DNA from 2 places in the Nocardiopsis sp. CA-288880 genome. Region 2 is predicted to be linked to the other one. Evidence: predicted binding sites of a transcription regulator. Region 2 holds the regulator's gene; the other holds the start of a gene.
The links. Region 2 encodes HrcA, which represses chaperone genes, less so after heat shock. Its sites were predicted from a motif close to TTGGCACTCTCNNNNNGAGAGTGCCAA; they were not measured.
Positions count from the first base shown of each region.

Region 1: groL (chaperonin GroEL) is a predicted target of HrcA. The motif match lies at 3,632-3,658, and genes of this name have one in related genera.

Region 1 is NZ_CP192105.1:637,585-652,402, reverse strand. Features, by position in the region: gene ACQPYD_RS02970 (ABC transporter ATP-binding protein) at 1-1,631, shown strand, start outside; gene groL (chaperonin GroEL) at 1,837-3,468, opposite strand; gene ACQPYD_RS02960 (ABC transporter permease) at 3,816-4,616, opposite strand; gene ACQPYD_RS02955 (ATP-binding cassette domain-containing protein) at 4,613-5,584, opposite strand; gene ACQPYD_RS02950 (PadR family transcriptional regulator) at 6,037-6,636, opposite strand; gene ACQPYD_RS02945 (ubiquitin-like small modifier protein 1) at 6,850-7,128, opposite strand; gene thrC (threonine synthase) at 7,209-8,468, opposite strand; SAM riboswitch class I at 8,482-8,623, opposite strand; gene ACQPYD_RS02935 (alpha,alpha-trehalose-phosphate synthase (UDP-forming)) at 8,928-10,364, shown strand; gene ACQPYD_RS02930 (GrpB family protein) at 10,680-11,279, opposite strand; gene ACQPYD_RS02925 (S8 family serine peptidase) at 11,650-12,816, opposite strand; gene ACQPYD_RS02920 (DUF3263 domain-containing protein) at 13,047-13,331, shown strand; gene otsB (trehalose-phosphatase) at 13,627-14,454, shown strand; gene ACQPYD_RS02910 (serine hydrolase domain-containing protein) at 14,423-14,818, opposite strand, start outside.
Region 2 is NZ_CP192105.1:5,796,976-5,811,793, reverse strand. Features, by position in the region: gene ACQPYD_RS25165 (sugar ABC transporter permease) at 1-636, opposite strand, end outside; gene ACQPYD_RS25160 (ABC transporter permease subunit) at 636-2,249, opposite strand; gene ACQPYD_RS25155 (sugar ABC transporter substrate-binding protein) at 2,252-3,499, opposite strand; gene ACQPYD_RS25150 (glycoside hydrolase family 13 protein) at 3,975-5,576, opposite strand; gene ACQPYD_RS25145 (LacI family DNA-binding transcriptional regulator) at 5,673-6,758, shown strand; gene hemW (radical SAM family heme chaperone HemW) at 7,022-8,254, shown strand; gene ACQPYD_RS25135 (DUF4870 domain-containing protein) at 8,330-9,010, opposite strand; gene ACQPYD_RS25130 (DUF4870 domain-containing protein) at 9,058-9,387, opposite strand; gene ACQPYD_RS25125 (DUF3097 domain-containing protein) at 10,434-11,306, opposite strand; gene hrcA (heat-inducible transcriptional repressor HrcA) at 11,482-12,495, shown strand; gene dnaJ (molecular chaperone DnaJ) at 12,500-13,639, shown strand; gene ACQPYD_RS25110 (16S rRNA (uracil(1498)-N(3))-methyltransferase) at 13,636-14,373, shown strand; gene ACQPYD_RS25105 (hypothetical protein) at 14,489-14,818, opposite strand, start outside.

The DNA of each region.
Region 1 (14,818 bases), 2.4 Mb from region 2:
CCGCGCTCGTCGCCCCGTGGGTGCTCGGCACGGTCATCGACGCGGTCCGCGGCGGGGCCGACCCCGGCCGGATCGACCTGCTGGCCGTGGTGATCGTCGTCGGCCTGCTGCTCCACGCCGGGTTCACGCTCGTGTCGGTGGCGCAGTCGATCCGCTTCGGTGAGGGGGTGCTGGCCGAGCTGCGCGAGGAGTTCGTGCGCGCGGTCCTGCGCCTGCCGCTCGGAACGGTGGAGAGCGCCGGGACCGGCGACCTGGTGGCCAGGTCGGGCCGCGACATCGGGCACCTGAGCCACACGGTGCGCCACTCGGTGCCGGTGATGGCCGTGAGCACCGTGACGGTGGCCGTCATCGTCACCGCGATCAGCCTGCTGCACCCCGCGCTGCTCCTGGCCTGGGCGCCGTCCCTGCTGATCATCTGGGTGTCCACCCGCTGGTACGCCCGCCGCGCCCCGGACGGCTACATCCAGGAGCTGGCGACCTACTCCGACCTGACGCAGAGCGTCACGGACACCGTGGAGGGGGCGCACACCCTGGAGGCGCTGGGACGCCAGCTCCGCCAGACCGCGCGGGCCGAGGCCAGGATCCGCCGCGCCTACCGGGCCGAGCGGTACACGCTGTGGCTGCAGTGCGTGTGGTACCCGCCGCTGGAGTTCGCGTACCTGTTCGCGACCGCGTGCACGTTCCTGGTGGCGGGGTTCCTGCACGCCAACGGCATGCTGACCGTCGGCCAGATCGCCACGGCCGTGTTCCTGTCCGTGCAGATGACCCGGCCCGTGGAACAGCTGGTGGACCAGGTGGACAGCCTGATGATGGGGTTCACGAGCCTGCGCCGCCTGCTGGGGGTGCGGCTCGCCGAGGAGCGTCCCGGGGCGGCCGAGGCGGACGCCGACCACGTGCACGGGACGGTGGAGGTGCGCGGCGCGCGGTTCGGCTACACCGACACGGAGGTCCTGCACGGGGTGGACCTGGTCCTGCGCCCCGGTGAGCGGCTGGCGGTGGTCGGGCCGAGCGGCGCGGGCAAGTCGACCCTCGGCAAGCTGATCGCGGGCGTGCACGGGCCGACCTCCGGGAGCGTGCGCGTCGGCGGGGTGGACATGGCGGGGCTGTCACCGGAGCTGCGGCGCGAGCGGGCGATCCTGCTGAGCCAGGAGAGCCACGTGTTCCGGGGCACCGTGGCCGAGAACCTGGCGCTGGCCCTGGACGCCGCCGAGGTGGACCGGGACCGGCTGTGGTCGGCCCTGGCCGCCGTGGACGCCGACGCCTGGGTCCGGTCGCTGCCGGACGGGCTGGACACGCGGGTGGGGTCGGGCGACCTCGCGCTGGACCCGGCCCACGTGCAGCAGCTCGCGCTGGCCCGGGTGGTGCTGGCCGACCCGGAGGTGCTGGTGCTGGACGAGGCGACGTCGCTGATGGACCCGGGTTCGGCCCGCCACCTGGAGAGGTCCCTGGCCGGTGTGCTGTCGGGGCGGACCGTGGTGGCGATCGCGCACCGGCTCCACACGGCGCACGACGCCGACCGGATCGCCGTGGTGGAGGACGGCCGCGTCAGCGAGCTGGGCAGCCACGACGAGCTGCTGGCGCGCGGGGGCTCGTACGCCGACCTGTGGCGCGCCTGGCACGGGGCTGTCTGAGCGCGCACACGCGGCTACAGCCGTCCGGGGCCCGTCCGAGCCCCGGTCGGAGCCCCGTTCCGGGCCCGTGCCGACGCCCGGCGGCCCCCGCGCCGGCAGTCACCGGAGGCGCCGGCCCCGGGAACAGCGAAACCGGGCGGCCCCGAAGGGCCGCCCGGTCGTCGCGGGCGAGGTCGCGTACCGGACCCCTGAACTCCAGGAGGTCCTAGAAGTCCATGCCGCCCATGCCACCGGTCGGGTCGCCGGCGGGAGCCGACGCCTTCTCCGGCTTCTCGGCGATGACGGCCTCGGTGGTCAGGAACAGACCGGCGATGGAGGCCGCGTTCTGGAGGGCGGAGCGGGTGACCTTGGTCGGGTCGATGACGCCGTCCTTGAACAGGTCGGTGTACTCACCGGTGGCGGCGTTGAGGCCGAAACCGGGCTCCAGGTTGCGGACCTTCTCCGCCACGACGCCGCCCTCGAGGCCGGCGTTGATGGCGATCTGCTTCAGCGGCTCCGCGATGGCGCGACGCACGATGTCGGCGCCGATCGCCTCGTCGCCCTCGAGGTCGAGCTTGGCGAACGCCGGGACGCTGGCCTGCAGCAGCGCGACGCCACCGCCGGGCAGGATGCCCTCCTCGACCGCGGCCTTGGCGTTGCGGACGGCGTCCTCGATGCGGTGCTTGCGCTCCTTGAGCTCCACCTCGGTCGCGGCGCCGGCCTTGATGACGGCCACGCCGCCGGCCAGGCGGGCGAGACGCTCCTGGAGCTTCTCGCGGTCGTAGTCGGAGTCGGTGCGCTCGATCTCGTTGCGGATCTCGTTCACGCGACCGGCGATCGCGGTGGCGTCACCGGCGCCGTCCACGATGGTGGTCTCGTCCTTGGTGACGACGACCTTGCGGGCACGGCCGAGCATGTCGAGCTCGGTGTTCTCCAGCTTGAGGCCGACCTCCTCGGTGATGACCTGGCCGCCGGTCAGCACGGCGATGTCGCCGAGCTGGGCCTTGCGGCGGTCACCGAAGCCCGGGGCCTTGACGGCGACGGACTTGAAGGTGCCGCGGATCTTGTTGACGATCAGCGTCTGGAGGGCGCCGCCCTCCAGGTCCTCGGCGATGACGACGAGCGGACGACCGGCCTGGAGGACCTTCTCGACGACCGGCAGGAACTCGTTGTTGTTCGAGATCTTGGAGTTGACGATGAGGATGTAGGGGTCCTCGAGGACCGTCTCCATGCGCTCGAGGTCGGTGGCGAAGTAGGGCGAGATGTAGCCCTTGTCGAAGCGCATGCCCTCGGCGAGCTCCAGCTCGAGCCCGAAGGTCTGCCCCTCCTCGACGGTGATGACGCCTTCCTTGCCGACCTTGTCCATCGCCTCGGCGATGGTCTCGCCGATCTGCGTGTCGCCGGCGGAGATCGAGGCGGTGGAGGCGATCTGCTCCTTGGTCTCGATGTCCTTGGAGAGGTTGCCGAGCTCCTCGTTGATGCGGGAGACGGCGGCCTCGATGCCGCGCTTGAGGCTGATCGGGTTGGCGCCGGCGGCGACGTTGCGCAGCCCCTCGCGGACGAGGGCCTGGGCGAGCACGGTGGCGGTGGTGGTGCCGTCACCCGCGACGTCGTCGGTCTTCTTGGCGACCTCCTTGACCAGCTCGGCCCCGATCTTCTCCCAGGGGTCCTCGAGCTCGATCTCCTTGGCGATGGAGACACCGTCGTTGGTGATCGTGGGGGCGCCCCACTTCTTCTCCAGAACGACGTTGCGGCCCTTCGGGCCGAGCGTGACCTTGACGGCGTCCGCGAGCTGGTTCATGCCGCGCTCGAGGCCGCGACGGGCCTCCTCGTCGAACGCGATCAGTTTGGCTGCCATTGGATTCTTGTCCTCCCGTGACCGGGCTGATACGCGATGGGACGAGGCATGCGCCCGCGACGGACGACCGGAGCGCTCCGACAACCCTGCTGTCGGGAACCGCGGTCTCGCAGCCTCGATCCGGTTAGCACTCAAGGAAGGCGAGTGCTAACCAGGTCCCTTTTTAGCACTCGGCCATGGAGAGTGCAAACGATGTGGTCACGATTTCCCCTCCCCTCCTACCAGCATCTACCTGCACATACACCCCGTGATGAGCGGATTTCCGCGCTCAGCGGACAGGCTCCGACACCCTCCGTGCCTGCGCGAACGGCCTCCGCCGGACCGGGGCCCGGCGGAGGCCGACGGGTTCAGGAGCCGAGCCTGCGCATCGCCCGCGAGCCGAACCCCAGCGCCGCGACCGCCAGCGCGACCGCGACCGCCCAGCCGATCCCGACCGACAGGCCCCAGTCGCCCGCGAACAGGGCGCGCTCGGCGTCCACGACGTAGGCCACCGGGTTGATCCGGGACAGGCCGTACAGCCAGGACGGCGCCAGCTCCATCGGCAGCAGCACGCCGGACAGCAGCATGAGCGGCATGATCACCGTCTGGAGCACCGGCGCGAACACGTACGTCTGCTTCACCGCCAGGGCCGTCAGGTACGACAGGGTGGACAGCCCGATCCCCAGGACGGCGAGCAGGAGCAGTCCGACCACCGCGCCCGCCACGGAGATCCGGAACCCGAACGGGATCACCAGCACGATGATGAGCACCATCTGCGCCATCATCGTCGCCACGTCCCGCAGCACCCGCCCGAGCAGCAGCGACACCCGGCTCGCCGGGGTGGCCAGCATCCGCTCGTGCGCGCCGGAGGCCATCTCGGGCAGCAGCCCGAACCCGGCGAACCCGGCGGTGAACAGGGCGAGCATGACCAGCAGTCCGGGCACGAACCACTGCCAGGGGTTCTCGCCCTCGGCCCCCGCCAGCCCGGTGAGCAGGGGCGCGAACAGCACCAGGTAGAGCACCGGCTGGAGCATCCCGAAGCCCAGGAGCAGCGGCCGGTGCAGCAGCGGGCGCATCTGGCGGACGAACACGGTCCAGGTGTCGCGCGCCACGCCCGGTCCGCGCGCCGGGGCCGGCCCGGCGGTCCGCGTGGTTCCACTCACGCTCATGCCTCCTCCTCGCGCAGGCTGCGCCCGGTCAGGGTCAGGAACACGTCGTCGAGGGTCGGCCGCTGCACCCGCACGGAGAGCAGCGGGACCCCGGCCGCGTCCAGGGTGCGCAGCAGTTCGGGCAGGACTCCGTCGCCGCGCTCCACCCGGAAGCGCACCTCCGGGTCCCGGCCCGGGACCGCGGCCACCTCGGCGGCCCCGGCGGAGGGCACGCGTTCGGCGATCCGCGCCCCCGTGCGGGCCTCCTCCTCGGACCGGACGGAGAAGGTGACCAGGTCGCCGGAGACCTTGCCCTTGAGCTCGTCGGCGGTGCCGTCGGCGATGACGCGGCCGTGGTCGATGACCAGGACCCTCCCGGCCGCGTCGTCGGCCTCGTCGAGGTAGTGGGTGGTGAGCACGACGGTGGTGCCGAGCCGGTCGCGCAGCCGGGCGACGTGCTCCCACAGGTTGGCGCGGCTGTGCGGGTCGAGCCCGGTGGAGGGCTCGTCCAGGAAGAGCAGGCCGGGCTCGTGGACGAGCCCCATGGCGATGTCGAGCCTGCGGCGCTGGCCGCCCGAGAGCTTGCCCGCCTCCCGGTCGGAGGCGCCCCCCAGGTCGAGCATGTCGAGCAGGTCGTCGGCGCGGCGGCGCGCGGTGCGGCGGTCGAGCCCGTACAGGAGCCCCTGCGTGCGCAGCTCCTCCCCGACCCGCTGGTCGCCGCCGGACCCGTTCCCCTGTCCGACGAACCCGATCCTGCGGCGCACCTCGGCGGGCTCGGTGCGGATGTCGCGTCCGGCGACCGTCGCGGTCCCCGCGGTGGGCTCCAGCAGCGTGGTGAGCATGCGCAGCGTGGTCGACTTCCCGGCCCCGTTGGGCCCGAGGAGCGCGACGATCTCGCCCTCCCCGACGTCGATGTCGACGCCGCGCACGGCCTCGACGACGTCCTTGCCGACCCGGAACGTCCGGGTCAGCTGGTGCGTGTGGATCATTCCGCCTCCTTATTCAAACTTGAATATGACGCCCGGGCCGCCCCGCCGCAAGCGAATATTCAAACTTGAACAAGGGGATCGGGGATCGGCCCTGGTCGGGGCCCGCAGAAACGTCGACGGCGTGCGCGGGGAGCGCGAGGGGGAGGCGGGCGTGTGCCGCCGGACGGGACGACGCGCTGCCCCGCGGGCGCACGCGGCCGGGACGCGACACGGGACGGGGATGCGGCACGGGGGCGGGTGCGGGGGAAGCTCGCCGGGGAGGAGTGCGGCTCGGGAGCCGGCGCCGTCCCGCGGGCGCACGCCGTGCCGGGACCCGGGGACCGTGCGGACGGGAGGGGACACGGCACGGGCCGGGCGCGCGGGCCGGGCGGGCGCACGCGGCCGTGGGCCGGGCGGGCGCCGGGCGCACGCGGCCGGGAACCGGGCGGGCTCCGTGAACCGGGCGCCGGAGGTCAGGCGTCGTCGCGTACCGGCGGCAGCCCGAAGGCGCGGGGGCTGTCGTCGGCCATCGTGTACTTCCCGGCCTCCAGCGAGGCGATCAGCTGACGGGTCCACTCGGCGCCGGCGTCCGTGGTGAGCCGCCACAGCGTGAACAGCTCGCGCACGTGCGGCGGCTTGCCCCACTCGGCGTCCGTGGCCCGGGCCGCGTCGCCCAGCCCCGGGGACGCCGCTTCCAGGGCGGCGAGCCGCTCCTCGAGCAGCCCGACCGCCTCCGCGCGCGGCAGCGAGGTCATCAGGGTGATCCCGGCGCACAGCAGGCCGTGGTCGTCTCCGGCGTGGCGCAGGGCCTCGCCCATCAGCCGGCGGAGCTCGGCCTCCCCCTCGTCGGTGAGCGCGTAGGAGGTGCGGCCCACCTCCTCGTCGCCGGGGGCGACGAACTCCCGCAGCCTGCCCTCGGAGGTGAGCTTGTTCAGCGCGTGGTAGATGGAGCCCCACTTGACGTTGGCCCAGTCCTTGGCGCCCCAGGACATGAGCTCGCGGCCCACCCGGTACCCGTGGGTCCCCCCGTGGATCCGCACCGCTCCCAGCACCAGCAGCCTCGTCGCCGACATCGCCGTCCCCACTCGTCTCCACCGGCCCCCAGAATACGAGGCCGGACGGGCGCGGCCCCCGTGCCCACCGCGCCTCCCGCCCCGGCGGGCGGACCGGGCGCCGGGGCGGAGGGACGCCGCGAGGGGGCGGCCCGGCCCGCCGCGACGCGCGGGGGCGGGGCCGCCCCCTCGCGGGCGGCGGCGGGCGGCGCCGTGACGGCGCGCGGCGAGCGGTCAGCAGCCCCCGGCGACGGCCGGGATGATGGAGACCTTGGCGCCGTCGGCGATCTCGGTCTGGAGGCCCTTCTCGAAGCGCACGTCCTCGTCTCCGACGTACACGTTGACGAAGCGGCGCACCTTGCCGCTGTCGTCGAGGATGCGGGCGCGGATGCCCGGGTAGTTGGCCTCCAGGTCGTCCAAGAGCTCGGCGAGGGTGCTGCCCTTCGCCTCGACCTCGGAGGCGTCGTCGGTGTAGGTGCGCAGGATGGTGGGGACGCGGACGCTGGCGCTCATGGCGGTGTTCTTCCTTCTGCTGTGGGTCGGCGGGCCGTCGCACGGCCCCGCCGGGACGGACTGTGCTTGCGGAGCGGCGGTCAGACGAGGCCCGCGTCGGCGAACGCGCTCAGGGACGGCTTGATCGTGGCCGTCACGCCGGCGTCCACCGCGTTGAGGGTCTTGAGCCCGTCCCCGGTGTTGAGCACCACGGTCCGCGCCTTCGGGTCGAGCCGGCCCTCGCGCACCAGCTTGCGGAGCACGCCCGTGGTGACGCCGCCCGCCGTCTCGGCGAAGACGCCCTCGGTGCGGGCGAGGAGCTTGATGGCGTCGACGATCTCGTCGTCGCCCACGTGCTCCACGGAGCCGCCCGTGCGCTGGGCGATGTCGAGCACGTACGGCCCGTCCGCCGGGTTGCCGATCGCCAGCGACTTGGCGATGGTGTCGGGCTTGACCGGCTGGATGACGTCGATGCCCTTCTCCCAGGCCTGCGCGACCGGGGAGCAGCCCGTGGCCTGGGCGCCGAAGATCCGGTACGGGCGGTCCTCGACCAGGCCGAGCTTGATCAGCTCCTGGAAGCCCTTGTCGATCTTGGTGAGCTGGGAGCCGGAGGCGATCGGGACGACGATCTGCTCCGGCAGCTGCCAGCCGAGCTGCTCGGCGATCTCGTAGGCCAGCGTCTTGGAGCCCTCGCCGTAGTAGGGGCGCAGGTTGACGTTGACGAACCCCCAGCCCTCGCCGGCCGGGTCGCCGATCAGCTCGGAGCAGAAGCGGTTGACGTCGTCGTAGTTGCCGTCGATGGCGACGACCTTGCCCCCGTAGACGGCGGCCATGACGACCTTGGCCTCCTCCAGCCCCGCGGGGATGAACACGCAGGAGTCGAACCCGGCGCGCGCGGCGGCGGCGCCGACCGCGCCGGCCAGGTTGCCCGTGGAGGAGCAGGACAGGGTGGTGAAGCCGAAGGTGCGCGCCGCCTCGACCGCGATGGCGACCACGCGGTCCTTGAAGGAGTGCGTGGGGTTGCCGGAGTCGTCCTTGACGTACAGGGAGTCGATGCCCAGCTCGGCGGCGAGGCGGTCGGCCTTCACCAGCGGGGTCAGGCCGGGGGCCATGTTGGGCAGCTCGGCCACGTTGTCCGGGACCGGGAGGAGGGAGCGGTAGCGCCAGATGCTGTTGGGGCCGCTCTCGATGTCGGCGCGGGTGACGTCCCCGAACTCGTAGGCCACCTCGAGGGGGCCGAAGCAGAACTCGCAGGCGAACTTGGGAGTGAGCTCGTAGCGCCGACCGCATTCGCGACAGGAGAGCGCGGTTCCGGGGCCGAAGGCGCGGACGGAGGTGGGTTCGGCGGCAGTGATCGCCATGGCGAGGCGTCTCCCCTCATCTTCCCTGGCGGACACCTTGTCCCCAGGCCGGAGTTGGCACCTGCCCCAGCCGCCTCACGGGTTCGTGAGTAGTGCGCGCTGGGATGGTTGCCGGGGCTTCGCAGGGCCGGTCCCTCCACCCCTCTGGATGAGCAATATGAAGTTGTGGGCGGTCCTGTCGGATCCGCACGGTCACTGTAACGGACTCGTCGGCCGGTTTTCCACGGCTGGTGATCCGGGTAACACGAACCCGCTCACATGCTGAGACGTCGCCGGTCGGCGCGCCGGGGGCGCACGCGCCCTGTTTCGGGAGCGTGACGCGCGGCACCGTCGGCCCCCGAGGGGTTTGGGGCGGCTGTCGACCGGCGAGACATAGGGTGCGATCCGCTTCCGCGACGGCCGCGCCCGACCGCCCAGGCGGCGGCGACGGCCCATCCGCACCTTCGAGAGGACGACCACGTGGACAAGGCCCAGATCCTCATCGCCTCCAACCGGGGACCGGTGTCCTTCTCCACCGCCGACGACGGTTCTCTGGAACAGCGTCGGGGCGGGGGCGGGCTCGTGTCCGGCATGATCTCCGTCGCCACGGAGATCGACAGCCTCTGGGTGTGCGCCGCCCTGTCCGACGCCGACAGGCGTGCGGCGGAGGAGGCGCCCGGGGCCCGGCTGGACCGCGCGCACGACCTCGGCGGCATGCGGGTCCACATGCTGGACATCCCCGAGCGGACCTTCCAGGGCGCCTACACCGGGGTCGCCAACTCGACCCTGTGGTTCGTGCAGCACATGCTGTACGACATCCCGAACAAGCCGTCGTTCGGCTCGGACTTCCGGCGGCGGTGGGACGACTACACCGCCTACAACAACGCGTTCGCCGAGGCCCTGGTCACCGGCGCCGCGGACGGCGCCCGCGTGGCCGTGCAGGACTACCACCTGGCGCTGGTGCCGCGCATCCTGCGCACCCGCCGCCCCGACCTGCGCATCGCGCACTTCTCGCACACGCCGTGGGCGCCGCCGGAGTACTTCCGGATGCTGCCCGGGCACGTCGCCCGCGAGCTGCTGGAGGGCATGCTCGGCGCGGACCGGCTCGGATTCCTGAGCCCCCGCTGGGCGGACGCGTTCCTGCGCTGCTGCGCGGAGATCCTGCGCGCGGAGGTGGACTTCGCCCGGCGCACCGTGGAGTACGGCGGCCGGCTGGTCGGGGTGGGCGTGCACGCGCTCGGCGCGGACGAGGAGGGGCTGCGCGCGAGCGCCGCCGAGCCGGCCGTGGCCGAGCGCCGCGCGACCCTGCGGGAGGCCGTCGGCGACACCCGGCTCATCGTGCGGGTGGACCGCACCGAGCTGTCCAAGAACATCGTGCGCGGGCTGGAGGCGTACCGGGAGCTGCTGACCTCCCACCCGGAGTGGCGGGGCCGGGTGACGCACCTGGCGTTCGCCTACCCGAGCCGCGGGGACGTGCCCGAGTACCGCGAGTACACGGACGCGGTGCTGCGGACCGCCAAGGAGATCAACGAGGAGTTCGCGACCCCCGAGTGGACGCCGCTGGTGCTGGAGGTCAACGACGACTACCCGCGTTCGCTGGCGTCGTTCCAGATGGCCGACGTCCTGCTGGTCAACCCGACCCGGGACGGCATGAACCTGGTGGCCAAGGAGGGGCCGGTGCTGTCGGAGCACGACGCGGTGCTGGTGCTCTCGCGCGAGGCCGGCGCCGCCGACGAGCTGGGGCGGCACGCCCTGCTGGTCAACCCCTACGACACGCTGGAGACCGCGGAGGCGCTGCACCGCGCCCTGTCGATGCCCGAGGACGAGCGCCGCAAGCGCCGGGAGGGGCTGGCGGAGGCCGCCGTGGCCCTGCCGCCGCGCCGGTGGTTCCAGGACCAGCTGCGGTCCCTGGACTGACACGGTCGGTCCGTGCCACGGGCCACCGCCCGGAGTCCCGTCGGCAGCGGCCCCGCTCGAGCCGCTCGGCATCCGCGGGAGCGCCCGGGGGCGGTGGACGCGTCCCGGCGGCCCCGGGCCGGACCGCGCGGGCCCCCGGGGGCCCGGACGCCCGACGGGGCCCGCTGAGCGCCTCCGCCCCGGCCGGGGCCCGTCGTCGGGGCCCGGGGCCCTGCCTGGGCCCGGCCTGGGCCCTGCGGTCTGCCGGGGCCCCGCGGTCTGCCGGAGGGGGTCGGCGGGGCGCCCCGCACGGGTTCGCGCCCCGCGCCGCGCGGATCAGTCGCCCGGGGACGCCGTCCGCCGCGCCCGCGCCTCGTCGAGGAGCTGCTCCACGACGGCGGTCTTGGCGTCGGAGTAGTCCTGGATGCGCTCCCAGGTGCGCTCGGCCAGCTCGCGTTTGACCGCGGTGTAGCGTTCGCGCGCCCCGGCGTCGGCGATGAGGTGGTCCCGGAAGAGGCGCATCCGCTCCACCTCCTCGCAGCCCTCCCCGAACACGTGCAGGTTGAGGTTGATGTCCGGCCCCTTGAGGACCCGGTGCTCGTACCAGTCGGGCTCCCTGATCACCACGGAGTAGCCGGCGGCCAGCAGGTCGGGAAGGTAGGACGGCTCGTCGGCGGGGTCGGCGACGACCAGCAGCAGGTCGACGCACGGCTTCGCGGCCATGCCCGGGACCGCGGTCGATCCGACGTGCTCGAAGAGGAGCACGCGGTCGCCGAGGGCTGCGCGGACCTTCTCCGACTCGCGTTTGAACAGGTAGGGCCACTTGGCGTCGTACTGGGAGATGTGGACGCGGCCGTTGACGAGGTTGCGGGAGTCGGGGGAGGCGACCGGCGGAGCACCTCGTGAGGGCAACGGCGATGCTTCGAGGGGAGACATTCTCCAAAGCCTTGTCCCCCCGGGAGCCCGCGTCAAGAGCGTCCGAGCGTGCTTACATATGCACGCGCAGACGTCACATCACGGGCTGTGGGCCGGGTGTGACGAGCCGCGACGCTTCCCGCCCCGGAGGGCCGGAAAGGCCTTCCGGAAGGGCTCCGCGGGGCCCGCGCGCGGCCCCGGGGCCCGGCTCCGGCGCGGCCCTTCCACGCGCCGCCCGGCGGGGGCGGCGGACGGGGGAGGCGTCCACCGGGCGGTCCCCTCCGGCGCGGGGCGCGTCGCACGGCACAGGGGCGCGTCACGCGCGAACGGCGCCCGCGCACACCGGCGCCCGCCCCCGGACGGGGGCGGGCGCGGCGGGCGTCGGCCCGGATCAGTCGCCGCGCGTCTTGCGGCGGCGGCCGCCCCTCGGCTTGCGGCGGCTCGCGGGACCGGCCTCGGCGGCCCGCTCGGCGGCGATCTGCTCGTCCTCCTCGCGGCGCTCGGCCTCCACCCCGTAGGGGTCGGCCGTGCTGCGGCGGATCCAGACGACCAGCAGGACGATCCCGAGGACCACGACGGCGCCGACGGTGACGAACCACGCCCAGACGGGCACGCCCCCGGACTCCTCCCCCTCGTTCACGAGCTCCTCGTCGATGAGGGGGATGTCCTGCGCGATCCCGGCCGCCTGCGTCTGCGCGCTGGGCAGGTGCAGGGCGGGCAGTCCTCCGGGCCCCTGCTGGGCGCCCTCGACCAGGGCCTCGCGGACCTGTTCGGGGCGCAGCTGCGGGAAGTCCGCGCGCAGGAGCGCGGCGGCGCCGGCCGCCATGGCGGCGGCGTACGGGGTACCGGTCACCTGGACCTGCCCCATGTCGGGTCCGGCGGTCTCCAGGTCGGCCCCGGGGGCCGTCAGTCCGATGCCCGCGGCCTCCGGCGAGCCCGGGATGAGCTCGCCGCTCTCGGCGGTGCCGGCGACCGTGAGGACGTTCGCGTCGTCACGGCCCCCCGCCGGGCCCACGACCAGGGCGCCGTTGCGGACCGCGTCCTGGGTGGCGCCGGTCAGGTCCACCGACCCGTCGGTCTCCGGGAGCAGGATGACCTGGGCGCCCTCCTCCGAGGCGAAGCGGATGGCGGCGGGCAGCTCGTTCCCGGTGGGCAGCACCAGGAGCTCGGAGGCGGGCGACACCCCCAGCACGCCGCCGTCGGCGTCCATGCCGTGGCCGTGCCCCGCGACCAGGGCGGCGGCGCCGCTGCCCTCGTCCCGGTCGCCGTCCTCCCCGAACTGCGTGTCGACCGTGACGTTGTCCACCAGGTCGGGGTGGTCCTCGTAGACGGCGATCCCGGGCAGCGCCACGGTGATGCCCTGGCCCTGGGTCTCCTCCCAGAGCTCCCGGGCCCCGATCGCCTGGAGGCCCCACTGCTCCGGGCTCAGGTCCGGTTGGCCGTCGGCCGCGGCGGGGACCGCCGTCAGGCCGAGGACGGTGACGGCCGCGCAGGCCGCGGCGGTCCCACCAAGAACATGGCGTGTGTGTGTCCTGTCACGACTGTTGCCCCCGAGCACGTCTGGCTCCCTCGAACGATGCGGTCGACGTTCCACGCGGCCCTCCCCGGACCTCCCCAATCCTGTCATGGGCACAGGATTCAGGCGTGTACAAGTGACCCCGGGGGTAGAGAACGTAACTGTATCCCTGCTGCCAGTCCTGTGTTTTCGGGTCCGCATACGGCATGTCGAGTCGCTAGCATGAGTCGCGCCGATCCGGACAAACCAATTTCCCGTCCAGGGGGTGTCCCATGCCGAATATCGGTCCGACCGGAGACGGTCAGTCGGCCCTCGCCGAACGCGAACAGCGCATCCTCGCCTTCGAACGCCAGTGGTGGAAGTTCGAGGGCTCCAAGGAGCAGGCGATCCGTGACGAGTTCGGGTTCTCCGCGACCCGTTACTACCAACTGCTGAACGGGCTGGTGGAACGCCCCGAGGCCCTGGCGTTCGACCCGATGACGGTCAAGCGCCTGCGCCGGCTGCGCGCCGACCGCCGCCGGCAGCGCAACGCACGCCAGCTGGGCATCCAGCTCTGAGCCCCTTCCGCCTTCTCTTTTCGGTCACGTGAACGCACCACCCGCTCGGGGCGACGACCTCACCCCGCGGACGGCGTTCTCCACCGGACCCCTCGGGCGTGTCGCACCGGCCGATCCCGGCGCGCCGCCCCTCCCCGGTCGGGGATGCCGACCGCCGCAGGGGACCACCCCGCCAAGGCCGGGACCCCCGTCCCCGCGGCCCCGGTCCGGACGGAGCGCACGGGCGCTCCGGCGCTCCACCCGCCCTGATCCGCCCGCCCCGCCCCCGTGCGCGGCCCCACCGGAAAGGCCCTCCATGACCCTGCCCCGACCGAGCACGGACGCCGGACGCGCCGCGCTCGACGCCCTCGTCACCGTCCCCGGACGCGCCCTGGCCGCCTTCGACTTCGACGGCACGCTCTCACCGATCGTGGACGACCCGCGCGAGTCCGCGCCCTACCCGGGGATCGTGGACACGCTCGCCGACCTGGCCGGGCTGATCGGCTCGGTCGCGATCATCACCGGGCGGCCCGCCGCCGCGGCGGTCGCCATGGGCGGGCTGGAGCGGGTCCCCGGCATCACCGTGCTCGGCCACTACGGCGCCGAGCGCTGGGAGGGCGGAGAGGTCCTGGCCGCCGACCCGCCGCCCGGCGTGGCCCTCGTCCGGGAGGAGCTTCCCGGCCTGCTCGCGCGGACGGGCGCGCCGGAGGGCACCTGGATCGAGGACAAGGGCCGGTCGTTGAGCGTGCACACGCGGCGCACCGCCGACCCCGACGGCGCGCTCGCCCTGGTCGCCCCCGCCCTGGCGGAGCTGGCCGAGCGGGCGGACCTCCGGCTGGAGCCGGGCCGGATGGTGGTCGAGCTCCGTCCACAGGGTGTGGACAAGGGCGCGACGCTCACCGCGCTGGTCGAGGAGACCGGCGCGGGCACGGTGCTCTACGCCGGGGACGACCTCGGCGACCTGCCCGCCTTCGGGGCCGTGGCCGCCCTGCGCGGGACGGGCCTGCCCGGTCTGACCGTGTGCTCCTCCTCGGACGAGGTGGCCGCGGTGGCCGAGGCCGCCGACCTGGTCGTGCCCGGCCCCGCCGGACTGGCGGAACTGCTCGGGGAGCTCACGGCGGCGATCCGTGGGCCTGGGGCGTGAGCGCCGAGCGCGCCGCCGAGCGCAGGTCCCCCAGCCCGACCCGGTCGCGCCCGTAGTGCACGGCGTTGGTGAGCACGCCCACGTACCGGCCGCTCTCCGGGTGCAGGAACAGGCTCGTCCCCGTGAACCCGTTGTGGTGGACCACCCCCTCGGGGGTGATCAGCCAGCCGAGCCCGCGCCACAGGCGCTGGCCGGCGTCGACGTGCGGCTGCCAGCTCTCCCGCACGAACGGCGAGGGCACGGGGCCGGACCCGCCCCCGTGGAGCCGCAGCACCTCCCGGGCGTACGCGCCCAGGTCGATGGCGGTCGAGAACACGCCCGCGTGCCCCGCCACGCCGCCCATCAGCGCCGCCGCCTCGTCGTG
Region 2 (14,818 bases):
CAGCATGATCCGGAAGAACACCTGGGCGTGCGAGGCCCCGTCGATCTGCGCGGACTCGTCCAGCTCCTTCGGCACGGTGTCGAAGAAGCCCTTCATCAGCCACGTGTTGATGCTGAGCGCGCCGCCCAGGTACACCAGCAGCAGTCCCCACCGGGTGTCGAAACCGATCCCCGGGTAGTACTCGCCCAGCGTGGTGAACATCAGGTAGATCGCCACGATCGCCAGGAACTGCGGGAACATCTGGATGACCAGGAGGCCGATCAGCCCCACCCTGCGCCCCTTGAACCGCATGCGGCTGAAGGCGTACGCGGCGAGCGCGGACAGCAGCACCGTCGCGGCCGCGTTGGTGACCGCGAAGAACAGCGAGTTCGCGTACCAGGTGGTGAACGGCGTGTTCGTGAAGAGGTCCCGGGCATTGGCCAGGCTGGCCCCGGTCGGCCACAGCTGCGCACTGGACAGGGTGCCCAGCGGGTTGAGGGCGGCCGAGACGACGAACAGGACCGGGAAGATCGCGAAGGCCACGACCGCCAGCATCACCAGGTGGCGCCAGCCGAGCCGGACGGCCCACAGGGAGAACCGGGTTCCCGCACTGCGCCGGTAGGGCGTGCGCGCGGTACCGGTGGCGTGCACCGCCATCAGTCCACCTCCTCGAGGGCCTTGCTCCGGCTGAGGCTGATCACGGACATCCCGGCCACGATCAGGAAGATCATCACCGACAGCGCGGCCGCGTACCCGTACTCCGCGGTGGCCTCGTTGAAGGCGAGGCGGTAGGTGTAGGTGATGAGCAGGTCCGTGGCGCCGGCCGTCGGGTTGTCCGGGGAGAACGGGCCGCCCCGGCTGATCAGCCACACGGCGTTGAAGTTGTTGAAGTTGAACGCGAACGTCGCGATCAGGATCGGTGTCATCGCGACCATCAGCAGGGGCAGGGTGACGTTGCGGAACGCCTGCCAGGGGCCCGCTCCGTCGATCTGCGCCGCCTGCCCGAGTTCGCGGGGGATGGCCTGGAGCGCTCCGGTGGCCACCAGGAACATGTACGGGTAGCCCAGCCACACGTTGGCGAGGATCACCGCGGCGCGGGCGCTCCACCGGTCTCCCAGCCAGTCGACCTGCAGCCCCAGCATCCTGTTGAACAGCCCGAAGTCGGTGTTGAACATGTCCCGCCACAGCAGGAACATCGCCAGGGAGCTCATCGCGTACGGCAGGACCACCAGGATCCGGTACACGACCTTGCCGCGCAGTTTCGGGACGTGCAGGGTGAGGGCGACCGCCAGGCCCACCACGAACACCAGGAAGGTGACCGAGACGGCGAAGGCGATGTTCCACACCAGGATGCCGAAGAACGAGGACGCGAAGGTGGGGTTGAACAGGAACCGGGCGAAGTTGTCGAAGCCGACGCCGACCTGCCAGCCCTGCGCCAGGCGCTGCCCCTCCTCGTCGTAGAACGCGCCGCGCTCGTCGTCGGCGTGGTAGACCGCGCCGGTCTCGGAGTCGGTGACGCAGTCGCACCCCTCGTCGTAGACGCGGGTGGCCGTGCCCTCGAACGCGCTCGACAGGCCGCTGGAGCGGATGCCGGAGCCGTTGCCGGAGGGCACCGCGAACTCCGACAGCTCCTCGCTGCGGGCGTTGACCTCGGCGGGGGTCAGGATCGAGTACCCGAAGGCCTCGGTGACCTTGCCCGACGGCTCGACGGTCGCCCCGGTGAGCTCCGTGAGCCCCTCCGCGTCGCCGGCGTAGGCGGAGCCCTCGCCGTCGACCAGGAGGAAGACCAGTTCACCGGTCTCGGGAGAGCCGGTGACCGCCACGGTGAGCGTGTACTCCTGAGCACCGTCGGGGCTGCTCACGGAGTACGCCTCGATGGCGGCGATCGCCTGCTGCTTGTCGCCGCGGTGGCCGTCGCTGAGGTTCGTGACGGACGTGCTCATCGTGTAGAGCACGGGCAGGATCTGGAAGGCGAGCAGGAACAGCACGCCCGGGACCAGGTACTTGACCGGGACGGCGCGCTTGGACAGGTAGACCGCGTAGACGAGTGCGACGACGCCGGCGACCAGGGCGATGCCCGGCCAGTTGCCCGCCGCGTAGAGGGGGAGGGCCGCCCACACGCCGAGGGCGGTGAACAGGCCGAGGAGGGAGATCTTGACGAGCTGCCCGCCGAGCGAGCCGTTGCCGGCGAACCGGCCCCCGGGGAGGCCGGGGCGGGCGGGCGCCCCCTTGCCGGGGGCGCCCGCGGAGTCGGTTTTCCTTGGCGCCACCGCTACTCGCCGATCTGGTCGGCGATCGTCTCGTGGGCGGCCTCCATGGCCTCACGGACGTCCGCGCCGCCGATGATGGCGGCCTGGGCGATGCCCAGCGGTTCCCAGGTCTCGCCCATCTCGGGGATGGAGGGCATCGGCGTGCCCTCGGCGCCGGCCTCGGCGATCGCCGCGATGTTGGGGTCGTCGGCGGAGACCGCCTCGAGGGCCTCCAGCTGGACCGGGGTGCGCGGGTCGGCCTCGTAGAGGCTGAGGATGAAGTCGGTGTCCGTGACGTAGTTGGTCACGAACTCCTGGGCGAGGGCGCTGTTGGCGCTGCCCTCGGTGACGAAGAACGCCTGGTAGCCGATGTAGGGGGTGGCGGGACCCTCGCCCTCGAAGCCGGGGATGGGGCTGATCGCGTAGTCGATCCCGGCCTCGTCGGCGTCGGCGATGTTCCACGGGCCGGCGACGAAGAAGGGCGCGTCGCCCTCGTAGAACAGGACGGCGTCGTTCTCCAGGTCGATGGAGCGCCGCAGCACCCCCTCGCCGGCCTCGCCGTACTCGGCGATCCGCTCCATGGCGGCGATGGACTCGTCCGACCCCACGCCGAGGTCGGCCGGGTCCCAGTTGCCCTCGTCGTCCTGGCCGAACAGGTAGCCGCCCGCGGAGCCGAACAGGGCGTTCATCCGGAAGGGGTCGCCCTCCTGGGTGACGGCCATGGAGAGCACCTCGCTGGTGTCACCGGCGTCCTTGAGCCCGGTCCCGACCTCGACCATCTCCTCGAAGGTCTCGGGGGCGTCGGGAACGAGTTCGGTGTTGCGCATCAGGAAGATGTTCTCCTGCGAGTACGGCACACCGAAGAGCTGCCCGTCGTAGTCGAGCGCCCGGACCGAGGTCTCGTCCAGGCCCGCGGCGCTGTCGCCGGTCAGCTCGATGGGCTGGACGGCGCCGTTGCGCACCAGGTTGCCCGTCCAGTCGTGGGCGCCGATGAAGACGTCGGGCGCGTTCCCGGCCTGGTGGGCGTTGAGCAGGTCGCCCTGGATGTCGCCGAAGGTCAGGCTCTGGACGTCGACCTCGATCCCGTTGGCCTCGGCGAACTCCTCGGCGGCCCCCTGGATGGCGTCGGCGCGCTCGGGGTCGGACCAGATGACGAGGGCGCCCTCGGCCGACGCCTCGTCGCCCCCGCCCTCACCGCCGCCACCGCACGCGGTCGCCATCAGGGCGATCGCGGCGATGCCTGTCACCACTGGTGCGCTGCGGAATCTCATGGTGTGTTCCTTCCGGGAGGCCGTGCTGAGGAGGTCGCGCATGCGGTTCGCCGGTGGCCCCGGGTCCGTCGCGGGCATGCGTGGTGATGTGACGTTAGCAATAACTTGCAAGCTTTGAAAGGCTTTGCAGACTTGCTGCATAAAGATGTGGAAACACCGCGGAAACGGACGTGTGATCGCCTGCCAGGGGTAGTCGCGCGGTGACCGCCTGATGATGATATCTGTGATGAACGCTCATTTAGTCACACCATTGGGTGTGACGTGGCCGTGAGCCGTGGCGGCGGGCGGTCGGCGGCCCCGGGGCGGGGGAACGCTCCGCGTGCTCCGTCGGGGCGGAAGCCGCTTCAGGGGGAGCGCGGTCGGCGGGGGCGGGGGGCCGGCGGCGGGGCGCCCGTGCGGGGGAGGGGTGCGGGGGTGCGGCGGGGGCCGCGGGCGGGGAAGGGCGGCGCCGGTGTCCGGCGCCGCCCGCACGGCGTCAGCCGCGCAGCCAGACCGCCGTCTCGGCCGGCAGGGCCAGGGAGCCGTCGGCCGGTGCGTCCACCGGACCGCTGGACACGAGCACCTCGCCGGACGCCGCGATCCGCGCGGTCTCCCCGCCGAGGTTCACCGCGACGCGCACGCCCGGCTCACGCTCGAAGTACAGCACGCCCTCGGGGGCGTCCAGCCAGGTCATCGCGCCGTCGCCCAGGGCGTCGAGCTCACGGCGCAGCCCGAGCGCCCTGGTGTACAGCTCCAGGGTCGAGCCCTCCACGCCCCGCTGGGACGCGCGCGACAGGGCGCCCCAGCCCTCGGGGACGGGCAGCCACGGGGTGCTCCCCTCCGGGCCGAACCCGAACGGCGCGCTCCCGTCCTCCCAGGGCAGCGGCACCCGGCAGCCGTCCCGGCCGCGCTCGGTACGGCCCGAACGCTCCCAGGTCGGGTCCTGGAGCGCGTCGTCCGGCAGGTCGGTGACCTCCGGCAGGCCCAGCTCCTCGCCCTGGTACAGGTAGACCGAGCCGGGCAGGGCCAGCATGAGCAGCGTCGCGGCGCGCGCCCGGCGCAGCCCCTGCTCCCCGCCGCCGAACCGCGTCACGTGGCGGGTCACGTCGTGGTTGGACAGCACCCAGGTGGTGGTCGCGCCCACCGCGCCGTTGGCGGCCAGCGAACCGTCGATGACCTCCCGAAGGCGGGACGGGTCCCAGGGGGCGGTCAGGTACTCGAAGTTGAACGCCTGGTGCAGCTCGTCCGGGCGCAGGTAGCGGGCCACCCGGTTCGCGTCCTCGACCCAGGCCTCGGCCACCAGCGCGCGCTCGCCCGGGTAGGAGGCGGCGATCGCCGACCAGCGCCGGTAGATGTCGTGCACGCCGTCCTGGTCGAAGTACGGCAGCGTGGTGCTGCCGTCGAGCAGGTCGGCCTTGGCGCCCTCGGCGATGTCGGGCAGGCCCGGGTCCTTGACCATGCCGTGCGCGACGTCGATGCGGAACCCGTCCACACCCCGGTCGAGCCAGAAGCGGAGCACGTCGTCGAACTCGTCGTGCACCTCCTGGTGGGTCCAGTCGAAGTCGGGCTGCTCCGGGTCGAACAGGTGCAGGTACCACTGCTCGGGGGTGCCGTCGGGGCGCTTGAGGCGCGTCCAGGCGGGGCCGCCGAAGATCGACTTCCAGTTGTTCGGGGGCTGCTCCCCGTCGGGGCCTTTGCCGTCCCGGAAGATGTACCGGGACCGTGCCGGGTCGCCCGGCTCGGCGGCGACGGCCTCGCGGAACCACGCGTGGGCGGAGGAGGAGTGGTTGGGCACCACGTCGATGATCAGGCGGATGCCCAGGTCGTGGGCTGCGCCGAGGAGGGCGTCGAAGTCCTCCAGCGTGCCGAAGCGGGGGTCGACGTCGCGGTAGTCGGCGACGTCGTAGCCGCCGTCGGCGAGGGGGGAGACGTAGAACGGGGTCAGCCAGATCGCGTCCACGCCGAGCTCCGCCAGGTGGGGGAGGCGCTCCCGGATACCGGTGAGGTCGCCCTCCCCGTCACCGTTGGAGTCGGCGAAGCTGCGCACGTAGATCTGGTAGATGGCCGCTTCACGCCACCAGCGAGACTGAGGCTCCATCTTCGAGGGTCCTTCCCTGTGGCGACTGCAAGTTCTTGCGCAAGATTACCCCGAACTTTCGGCCATGTGACGACGATCTCGACTAGAGTTACGCCCATGGGTCCACGACTTGCCGACATCGCGCGGCACGCAGGCGTCAGCGAGGCCACCGTCTCGCGGGTGCTCAATGACAAGCCGGGGGTCGGCGCCGAAACCCGCAAGGCCGTCCTGACCGCCCTCGACGTCCTCGGCTACGAGCGTCCCGCACGGCTGCGGCAGCGCTCGGCCGGGCTGGTCGGCATGGTCATCCCCGAACTCGAGAACCCGGTCTTCCCGATGTTCGCCCAGGCGGCCGAGGGAGCTCTGGCCCAGCGCGGGTACACGCCGGTGCTGTGCACCCAGACCCCGGGCGGAATAACCGAGGACGAGTACGTGGAGCTGCTCCTGGAGCGCAACGTCTCCGGCATCCTCTTCGTCTCCGGCAAGCACGCCGACACCACCGCACCGCACGAGCGGTACCACGCCCTGGTCTCACGAAGACTTCCGATCGTCCTGGTCAACGGGTTCGCCGAGGCCATCCCCTCGGCGTTCGTCTCCGCGGACGACCGGGAGGCCGGAAGGCTCGCGGTCGACCACCTCGTGGCCCTCGGCCACACCCGCATCGGCTTCACCAGCGGCCCCGAGCGCTACGTCCCGGTCCGCCGCAAGCTGGAGGGCTACCACCAGGCCCTCGCCAGGCACGGCCTCGACGGGAACGACCTCGTGGAGCTGTCCCTGTTCGGCGTCGAGGGCGGCCACGCGGCCGCCGTGCGCCTGATCGAGCGCGGCGTCACCGCCATGGTCTGCGGATCCGACATGATGGCGCTCGGCGCCATCCGGGCCGCCCGCCAGCGGGGCCTGCGCGTCCCCCAGGACTTCTCCGTCGTCGGGTACGACGACTCCCAGCTCATCGCCTTCACCGACCCCCCGCTGACGACCGTCCGCCAGCCGGTCAACGCGATGGCGCTGGCCGCGGCGCGCGCCCTGTGCGACGAGATCGCGGGGCACCCCGTCTCCCACACGGAGTTCATGTTCGACCCGGAGCTGGTCGTGCGCGGCTCCACCGCCATCGCCCCCGACCGGCGGAGCGCGTCCGGGCGGGTGGACCCTCCCCGCGGCCCCCTCCCGCAGCTGGCCGCCTCCCCGGCCCACGCCAACCCCTGACCCGGCCGGACCCCGGCCCCCTGCCCCGCCGGGGACGACGGCGTCCGCGGTCCCGGACGCGGCAGGACCCCTGCCGCGGCTGCGCCGCCCCCGCCCGGGCCGCCCCGGAGACCGCTCCCGCCCCGCGCGGGCGGGAGACCGGGCCGGATGACGCCCCGGCGCCGGGCCCTGTGTCCCATCTCTCCGTGCCCCGCGCCCCGGCCGGGGCGCGTCCCGGCGACGGTCCGGCCGGGGCACGCCGCAGTGTCGGTGACACTGGAGGCATGCCATCCGTTGCCCTCGACGGCGACCCCGTACCGCGTACCGGGGAACTGCCCGAAGCCTCCCTCGCCGAACTCGGCGGGCAGCCGCTCGGGTTCTACGTCCACGTGCCCTTCTGCGTCACACGCTGCGGCTACTGCGACTTCAACACCTACACCGCGGAGGAGCTCGTCTCCCGGGACGGGACCGCCACGGCCTCGCGCGCCACGTACGCCGACCAGGCCGTCGCCGAGGTCGCGCTGGCCGACCGGGTCCTGTCCGGCGCGAGGCCCCCGGTCAGCACCGTGTTCGTCGGCGGCGGCACGCCGACCCTGCTGTCCGCCGAGGACTTGGGCCGGATCGTCGCCGCGGTCCGCGACCGGTTCGGGTTCACCCCCGGCGCCGAGGTCACCACCGAGGCCAACCCCGAGACCGTCACGCCCGAGTACCTGGTCCGGCTGCGCGAGGCCGGGTTCACACGGATCTCCTTCGGCATGCAGAGCGCACGCCCGCACGTGCTGAAGGTCCTGGAGCGCGGCCACACCCCCGGACGCCCCGAGCAGTGCGTGGGATGGGCCCGCGAGGCCGGGTTCGACCACGTCAACCTCGACCTGATCTACGGCACGCCGGGCGAGACGGACGACGACTGGCGGGCCTCCCTCGACGCCGCGGTCTCCGCCGGCCCCGACCACGTCTCCGCCTACTCGCTGATCGTCGAGGAGGGCACCCGCCTCGCCGCCCGGGTGCGCAGGGGCGAACTCACCGAGCCCGACGACGACACGATGGCCGACCGCTACCTGATGGCCGACGACGTCCTCGCCGGGGCCGGGTTCACGGCCTACGAGGTGTCCAACTGGGCGCGCACGCCCGAGGGGCGCAGCGCCCACAACCTCCTCTACTGGACCGGCGGTCACTGGTGGGGCGTGGGGCCCGGCGCGCACAGCCACGTCGGCGGCACCCGCTGGTGGAACGTCAAGCACCCCGCCGCCTACGCCGCCCGCCTGAACTCGGGCGACAGCCCGGGCCAGGCCCGCGAGGTGCTCACACGGGAGGAGCGGCGCTTCGAGCGGATCCTGCTCGAACTGCGCGTGGAGCAGGGGTGCCCGCTGGACCTGCTGGAGCCGCACGGGCGCGCCGCGGCCGAGCGCGCCGTCGCCGAGGGCCTGCTGGAGGCCGGCGCCCACGGCGCGGGCCGCGCCGTCCTGACCCGCCGGGGGCGCCTGCTCGCCGACGCCGTGGTGCGCGACCTCACCTGAGGGCCCGCGCGCACGCGGAGGGGGCCGGACAGGTGCCCGGCCCCCTCCGGCGTTCCCGCGGCGTGCGCCGCGCCGCTACTTGACCCAGTCGACGTTGACCGGGTAGCGGTACCACTCGCCGCGGTTGGCCGCGGTGCCCGCCAGGATGCCGAACACCACGGCCAGCACCCACAGGACCAGGCTCAGGAGCCCGCCGATGAGGATGAACGACAGCGGGATCGAGATGACGTAGCCGATGGTCAGCAGGATCTGGAAGTTCAGCGCCTGCGCCGACTGGTGGCGGAGGAAGGGCGACTCGTCCTTCTTCACCAGGTACATGATCAGCGGGACGAGGAAGCCCAGCACGATCCCGCTGAGGTGGGTCAGGAGCGCCGTCGTGCGCTCCTCGGAGTTGGGCTGACCGGTCGTCGCCGACGACTGGCCGTAGCCCCCGTGGGGCGGGTAGCCGGGGGGCGGATAGCCGCCCTGCTGGTAGCCGCCGGTCTGCTCCTGGTACCCGGGCTGCCCGGGATAGCCGGGCGGACCCTGGTAGCCGCCCGGATCCTGGTGTCCGGGGTAGCCGGGCGGCGGGTACCCGCCGGGCTGTCCGGGGTGGCCGCCGCCCGGGTACCCCGAGGGGTCCTGAGGGGGCGGCGGGTATCCGCCGGACCCGCCGGGGGGCGGATAGCCGCCCGACCGGCCCCCGGAGCCGTCGTCGCGGCCGGTCGGGTCCCCCTGGCCGTAGGGGTCCTCTGGCGGGTTGTTCGGGTACGACATGGTGGTTCCTTCGGGTGGACTCGCTCGGACCGTGCTTCGGGACGGCCTCACTTCAGCAGGCGGATGCTGACCGGGTAGCGGTACCAGGTCCCCTTGTTGGCGCCGTTGGCGCCCATGACCCCGAACACGATCGACACGATCCAGACGACCGCGATGAGGAGGGATCCGATCCAGGACAGTCCTGGGAAGAAGATACCCAGACCGATGAAGACGACCCAGGCGAAGACGTACGGGATCAGCAGCGTGATCTGGAAGTTCGCCGCCTCCGAGGCGTGGTGCCGGACGAACGGCGACTGGTTGCGCTTGGCGAGGTAGACCGCGAGGGGCGGGATCCAGCCGAAGCAGGCGATCACGAAGCCCGAGAGGTGGGCGAGCATGGCCACCAGCGTGCTGTTGTCGTTCCCCTGGGCGGGCGGCTGCGGCTGGCCGTGGGCGGCCTGAGCCCCGGGGTACTGCGGCTGCTGGGGATGTCCGTAGGCCTGCGGATGCTGCGCGTGGTCGGGCTGGGGGACGTACCCCTGCGGACCGCCGGCCGGCTGGCCGTAGGGCTGCTGGGGCTGTGCCTGGTGGGGGTGCCCGTAGGGCTGCTGTGCCTGCTGACCGTAGTCCTGGTGGCCCTGGTCGGGCTGGGGGGCGTAGGGGGGCTGGCCGCCGGTCGGCTGTGCGTAGCCGGGGTGGGGCTGCTGCCCGTACGCGGGCTGGGCCCCCGAGGGCTGCCCGTACGCGGGTTGTTCGCCCGAGGGCCGGCCGTACGGGGGCTGTGCCTGGTCGGGCTGGGGGGCGTAGGGGGGCTGGCCGCCGGAGGGCTGTCCGTGGCCCGGGTGGGGCTGCTGCCCGTACGCGGGCCCGCCGTAGGGCTGCTGGGGCGGTTGTCCGTAGCCGGGCTGTCCACCGGGCTGTGCCTGGTCGGGCTGGGGGGCGTAGGGGGGCTGGCCGCCGGAGGGCTGTTCGTGGCCCGGGTGGGACTGCTGCCCGTACGCGGGCTGGGCCCCCGAGGGCTGCCCGTACGCGGGCTGGGCCCCCGAGGGCTGCCCGTACGCGGGCTGGGCCCCCGAGGGCTGCCCGTACGGGGGCTGTGCCTGGTCGGGCTGCGGGGCGTACGGGGACCGGCCGTCCGACGGCTGCCCGTACCCGGGCTGCTGCGGACGGCCCTCACCCCGGGGGTCGTGCTCCTGCTGCCCGCCGTCCGGCTGCCCGGGCTGCCGGTCCTGGTCGGGGTCCTCCGGGGACGGGGGGTTCGTCGGGGTCTCGCTCATGCTCTTCCTTGGCTCCGCTCATGAGTGGCGGTTCTTGTACTCTCGCTCGTACCGACGACCGCGCGGGGCCGGAGGCGGGCGACCGCGGCGCCGGACACCGGGTGTCCGGACCGCGCCCTGGGCAGAATCCTAGGTCCTGGGGCCGCACCGGCGCGAAAACGGCCCGGTCACGGGTGGGCGCCCCGACCCGGCGACGGGTCCCGGGGCTCGTCCGGGTGGGGCCCCGTGACGAAGTCGATGAGCTCCTCCACGCGTCCGAGCAGCGAGGGCTCCAGATCAGCATAGGTACGGACCGATCCGAGGATCCTGCGCCACGCCTCACCGGTCTCCATCCGCCACCCGAGGGCCTCGACGACGCCCTCCTTCCAGGGGCGCCCGCGCGGAACCTCCGGCCAGGCCCCGATCCCCACGGCGCCCGGCCGCACCGCCTGCCAGACGTCGACGTAGGGGTGGCCGGCGACCAGCACGTGCTCCCCGTGCACCCGCTCGGCGATCCGGCTCTCCTTGGACCCGGGGACCAGGTGGTCGACGAGGACGCCCAGGCGGCGGCCCGGGCCGGGGGAGAAGTCCGCCACGATCGAGGGCAGGTCGTCGACGCCCTCCAGGAACTCGACGGCGATCCCCTCGATGCGGAGGTCGTGGCCCCAGACCTTCTCCACGAGTTCGGCGTCGTGCGCGCCCTCCACGTAGATCCTGCTCCCGCGCGCCGTGCGCGCGGCGGCCCCGGGCACCGCCACCGAGCCGGACGCGCTCCGCAGGGGCCCCCGCGGCGCGGGCGCGGGGCGCACCAGGGTCACGGGTCTCCCGTCGAGCAGGAAGGCGGCCGGGCCGAGGTCGAACACCCTGCGGCGCCCCGCGCGGTCCTCCAGGGTCACGCTGGACCTGTCCCACGCCACGACCGCTCCGCAGAAGGCCTCGTCGGCGTCCTCCACGACCAGGTCCCGACTCAGGGCGACCTCGCGCACGGCCCCCTTACGGGGCAGCCGCCAGTCGCCTGCGAGCACGTCGCGGCCGTAGCGGCCGGTTCCCTTGGTAGCCACGGTCGTGCAGTCTACTGGGGGAGGGTGTCGGTTCATCCGCGCCGTGGCGCACGTCGCCGCGCCGGAGGGAAGATCCGGCGCCTCCGCCGGTGTTACCGCCGAGGGGTAGCCGTCCGGGTTTGCGGCCGGGCATAGAATTAGCACTGAGGACCCCGGAGTGCCAGGAGGTGGCGAGTTGCTGGACGAGCGCAAGCTCGCTGTCCTGCGAGCGGTCGTGGAGGACTTCGTCAACACGAACGAGCCCGTCGGCTCCAGGGCGCTGGCCGACCGGCACAGGCTCGGGGTCTCTCCCGCGACCATCCGCAACGACATGGTCGCGCTGGAGGAGGACGGGTACATCGCCCAGCCCCACACCAGCGCGGGACGCGTGCCCACGGACAAGGGGTACCGGCTCTTCGTCGACCGGCTCTCCTCCGTCAAGCCCCTGTCGGCGCCGGAGCGCCGCGCCATCGAGTCCTTCCTCGCCGGAGCGGTGGACCTGGACGAGATCGTCGCGCGGACCGTGCGGCTCCTCGCGCAGCTCACCCGCCAGGTCGCGATCGTGCAGTACCCGTCGCTGACCCGTTCCTCGGTCCAGCACGTCGAGCTGGTCCCCCTGGGGGGCCAGCGGGTCATGATGGTCGTGATCACCGACACGGGCAGGGTCGAGCAGCGCGTCATCGACGGCCTCGGCGAGGTCAACGGAACCGCGGTCAACGACCTGCGCTCCATGCTCAACCGCGCCATCTCCGGTCTCCACCTCGGAGAGGTGCCCGACGCGGTGGAGGACCTGCCCGCGCAGGTCCCGCCCGAACACCGCCAGATGGCGGTGGCCGTCCTCTCCGTCCTGCTGGAGAGCCTCGTCGAACGGCACGAGGAGAAGATCGTCCTCGCGGGGACGGCCAACCTCGCCGCCGTGGACTTCGCCGCCAGCCTGCGGGACGTCCTGGAGGCGCTGGAAGAGAACATGGTCCTCATCCGTTTGCTGGGTGAGGCGAAGGACCCGTCAATGCTCACGGTGCGCATCGGCGCGGAGAACTTCCACGAGGGTCTCCGGTCCACCTCCATCGTCTCGGCCGACTACGGTGTGGGAAACCAGTCGCTCGCCAAGATCGGTGTCGTGGGGCCCACCCGGATGGACTATCCGGGAACAATGGGAGCGGTACGCGCCGTGGCTCGGTATGTCGGACAGATTTTGGCAGGACAGTAACTCAGTGGCCAGAGACTATTACCAGGTTCTCGGGGTGCGTCGCGACGCGTCCAAGGACGAGATCAAGAAGGCGTACCGGAGGCTCGCGCGCGAGCTCCATCCGGACATCAACCCCGACCCCGCGACCCAGGAGCGCTTCAAGGAGGTGACCCAGGCCTACGAGGTCCTCTCCGACGAGAACAAGCGCCGGATGTTCGACATGGGCCAGGACCCCTACGCTCCCGGCGGTGGCGGCGCGGGAGGCTTCGGCGGCGGGGGCGGGTTCGCCTTCGACGACATCATGAACGCCTTCTTCGGCGGCGGCCAGCCCGGCGGGCGCGGCCCCCGGGAACGGGTCCGGCGCGGGCGCAGCATCAAGATCCGGGTCGAACTGGACCTGGTGGAGACCGCGTTCGGGGTCAGCAAGGAGATCACCTTCCCCACCGCGATCCTGTGCGAGACGTGCCAGGGCGAGGGGACCGCGGCCGGTTCGCACCGCACCACGTGCGAGATGTGCCACGGCCAGGGCGAGGTCTCCCAGGTGACGAGGTCCTTCCTGGGCCAGGTCATGACCTCCCGCCCCTGCCCGCAGTGCTCGGGCCAGGGCTCGGTCATCACCAACCCCTGCGGCGACTGCGCGGGGGAGGGCCGGGTGCGCGAGAAGGTCACCCGTACCGTCAAGATCCCGGCCGGCGTCGACGACGGCACCCGGATCCAGCTCGCCGGAGAGGGCGAGGTCGGCCCCAACGGCGGCCCGCGCGGCGACATCATCCTGGAGATCATCCAGCGTCCCCACCCGACCTTCGAGCGGCGCGGCGACGACCTGCACTGCACGGTGACGGTCCCCATGACGGCCGCCGCGCTGGGCGCGTCCTTCGCCTTCGACACCCTGGACGGGACCGAGAACATCGATCTGCGGCCGGGCACCAACTCCGGCCACGTCATCACCCTGTCCAACAAGGGCGTCACGCACCTGGACGGGGGAGGCAGGGGCGACCTGCGCATCCGCGTCGACGTGGAGACCCCGGGCAAGCTCGACGAGGAGCAGGAGAACCTCCTCCGCAAGTTCGCCGAGCTGCGCGGCGAGGACCAGTCCCCGGGGCGGTTCAGCCCCGGGCACGGCGGCCTCTTCGCCAAGCTCCGCGACGCCTTCGGCGCGAAGTGACACCCCCCGTCTTCCTGGTCGGGACCGCCGCGCTGGCGGCCGACCGGGTGACGGTGGACGGCCCCGAGGGGCACCACGCCGCCGTCGTGCGGCGCATCAGGGAGGGCGAGACCGTCGACCTGTCCGACGGTCTCGGCCTGCGTGCCCGGTGCACGGTGTCCGCCGTGGGCAGGGACCACGTCGTCTGCACGGTGGTGGAGCGCCGGGAGGAACCCGCGCCGCGTCCCCGCCTGACCGTGGTCCAGGCGCTGCCCAAGGGCGACCGCGGCGAACTGGCCGTGGAGATGATGACCGAGGCCGGGGTGGACACGATCGTGCCCTGGGCCGCCGAGCGCTCCGTCACCCGATGGAAGGGCGACCGGGCGGCCAAGGCGCTGGCCAAGTGGCGGGCCACCGCGAGGGAGTCGGCCAAGCAGGCGCGGCGGGGGCGGCTGCCCCTGGTCGAGGACCTCGCGGACCGGTCCGCCGTGGCCGGGCTGCTGTCCGGAGCCGACCTGGGCGTGGTCCTGCACGAGGACGGGGCCGGACGCCTGGCCGAACTGGACCTGCCCTCGGGCGACGGTCCGGGGATCGTCGTGGTGGTCGGCCCCGAGGGAGGGTTCTCCGACGCCGAGCTCGGCGCGTTCACCGAGGCGGGCGCCGTGCGGGCCCTGCTGGGACCGAGCGTGCTGCGCACCTCCACCGCGGGGGTCGCCGCCCTGGCGGTGCTCCAGGCGCGCACCGGGCGCTGGTAGCGGCGAGGGGCACGGGGCCGGGAGCGGGCGCACCGCCGACGGGACGACGGAGGCGGCCGGGGGAGGGATCCCCCGGCCGCCTCCGTCGTCGGACCCGGCGCGCCGGGCCCGCGTGTCACTCCCCGGGCACGGCCCGGTTGCTGGTGGCGTCGCCGCCGGTGCTGCCGGAACCGCCGCCGGAGGTCTCCTCACCGCCGCCGCCGGCCCCCTCGTCCCCGGCGCCGGAGCCGGGGGCCTCCCCGCCACCGCCGCTGCCGCTCTCGTCACCGCCGCCGGCCTCGCCGTCGGTCGGCTCCTCGCTCGGGTCGCACTCCTCCTCGGAGGCGGAGGCGCTGTCGTCCTTCTCCTCCGCGGAGGCGCTGGGGGAGGGCGCCGGCCCGTCCGCGGGGGGAGAGCAGGTGGACGCGGTCTCGACGCCCTCCTCGGCCGGGTCCTCGTCCTCGCC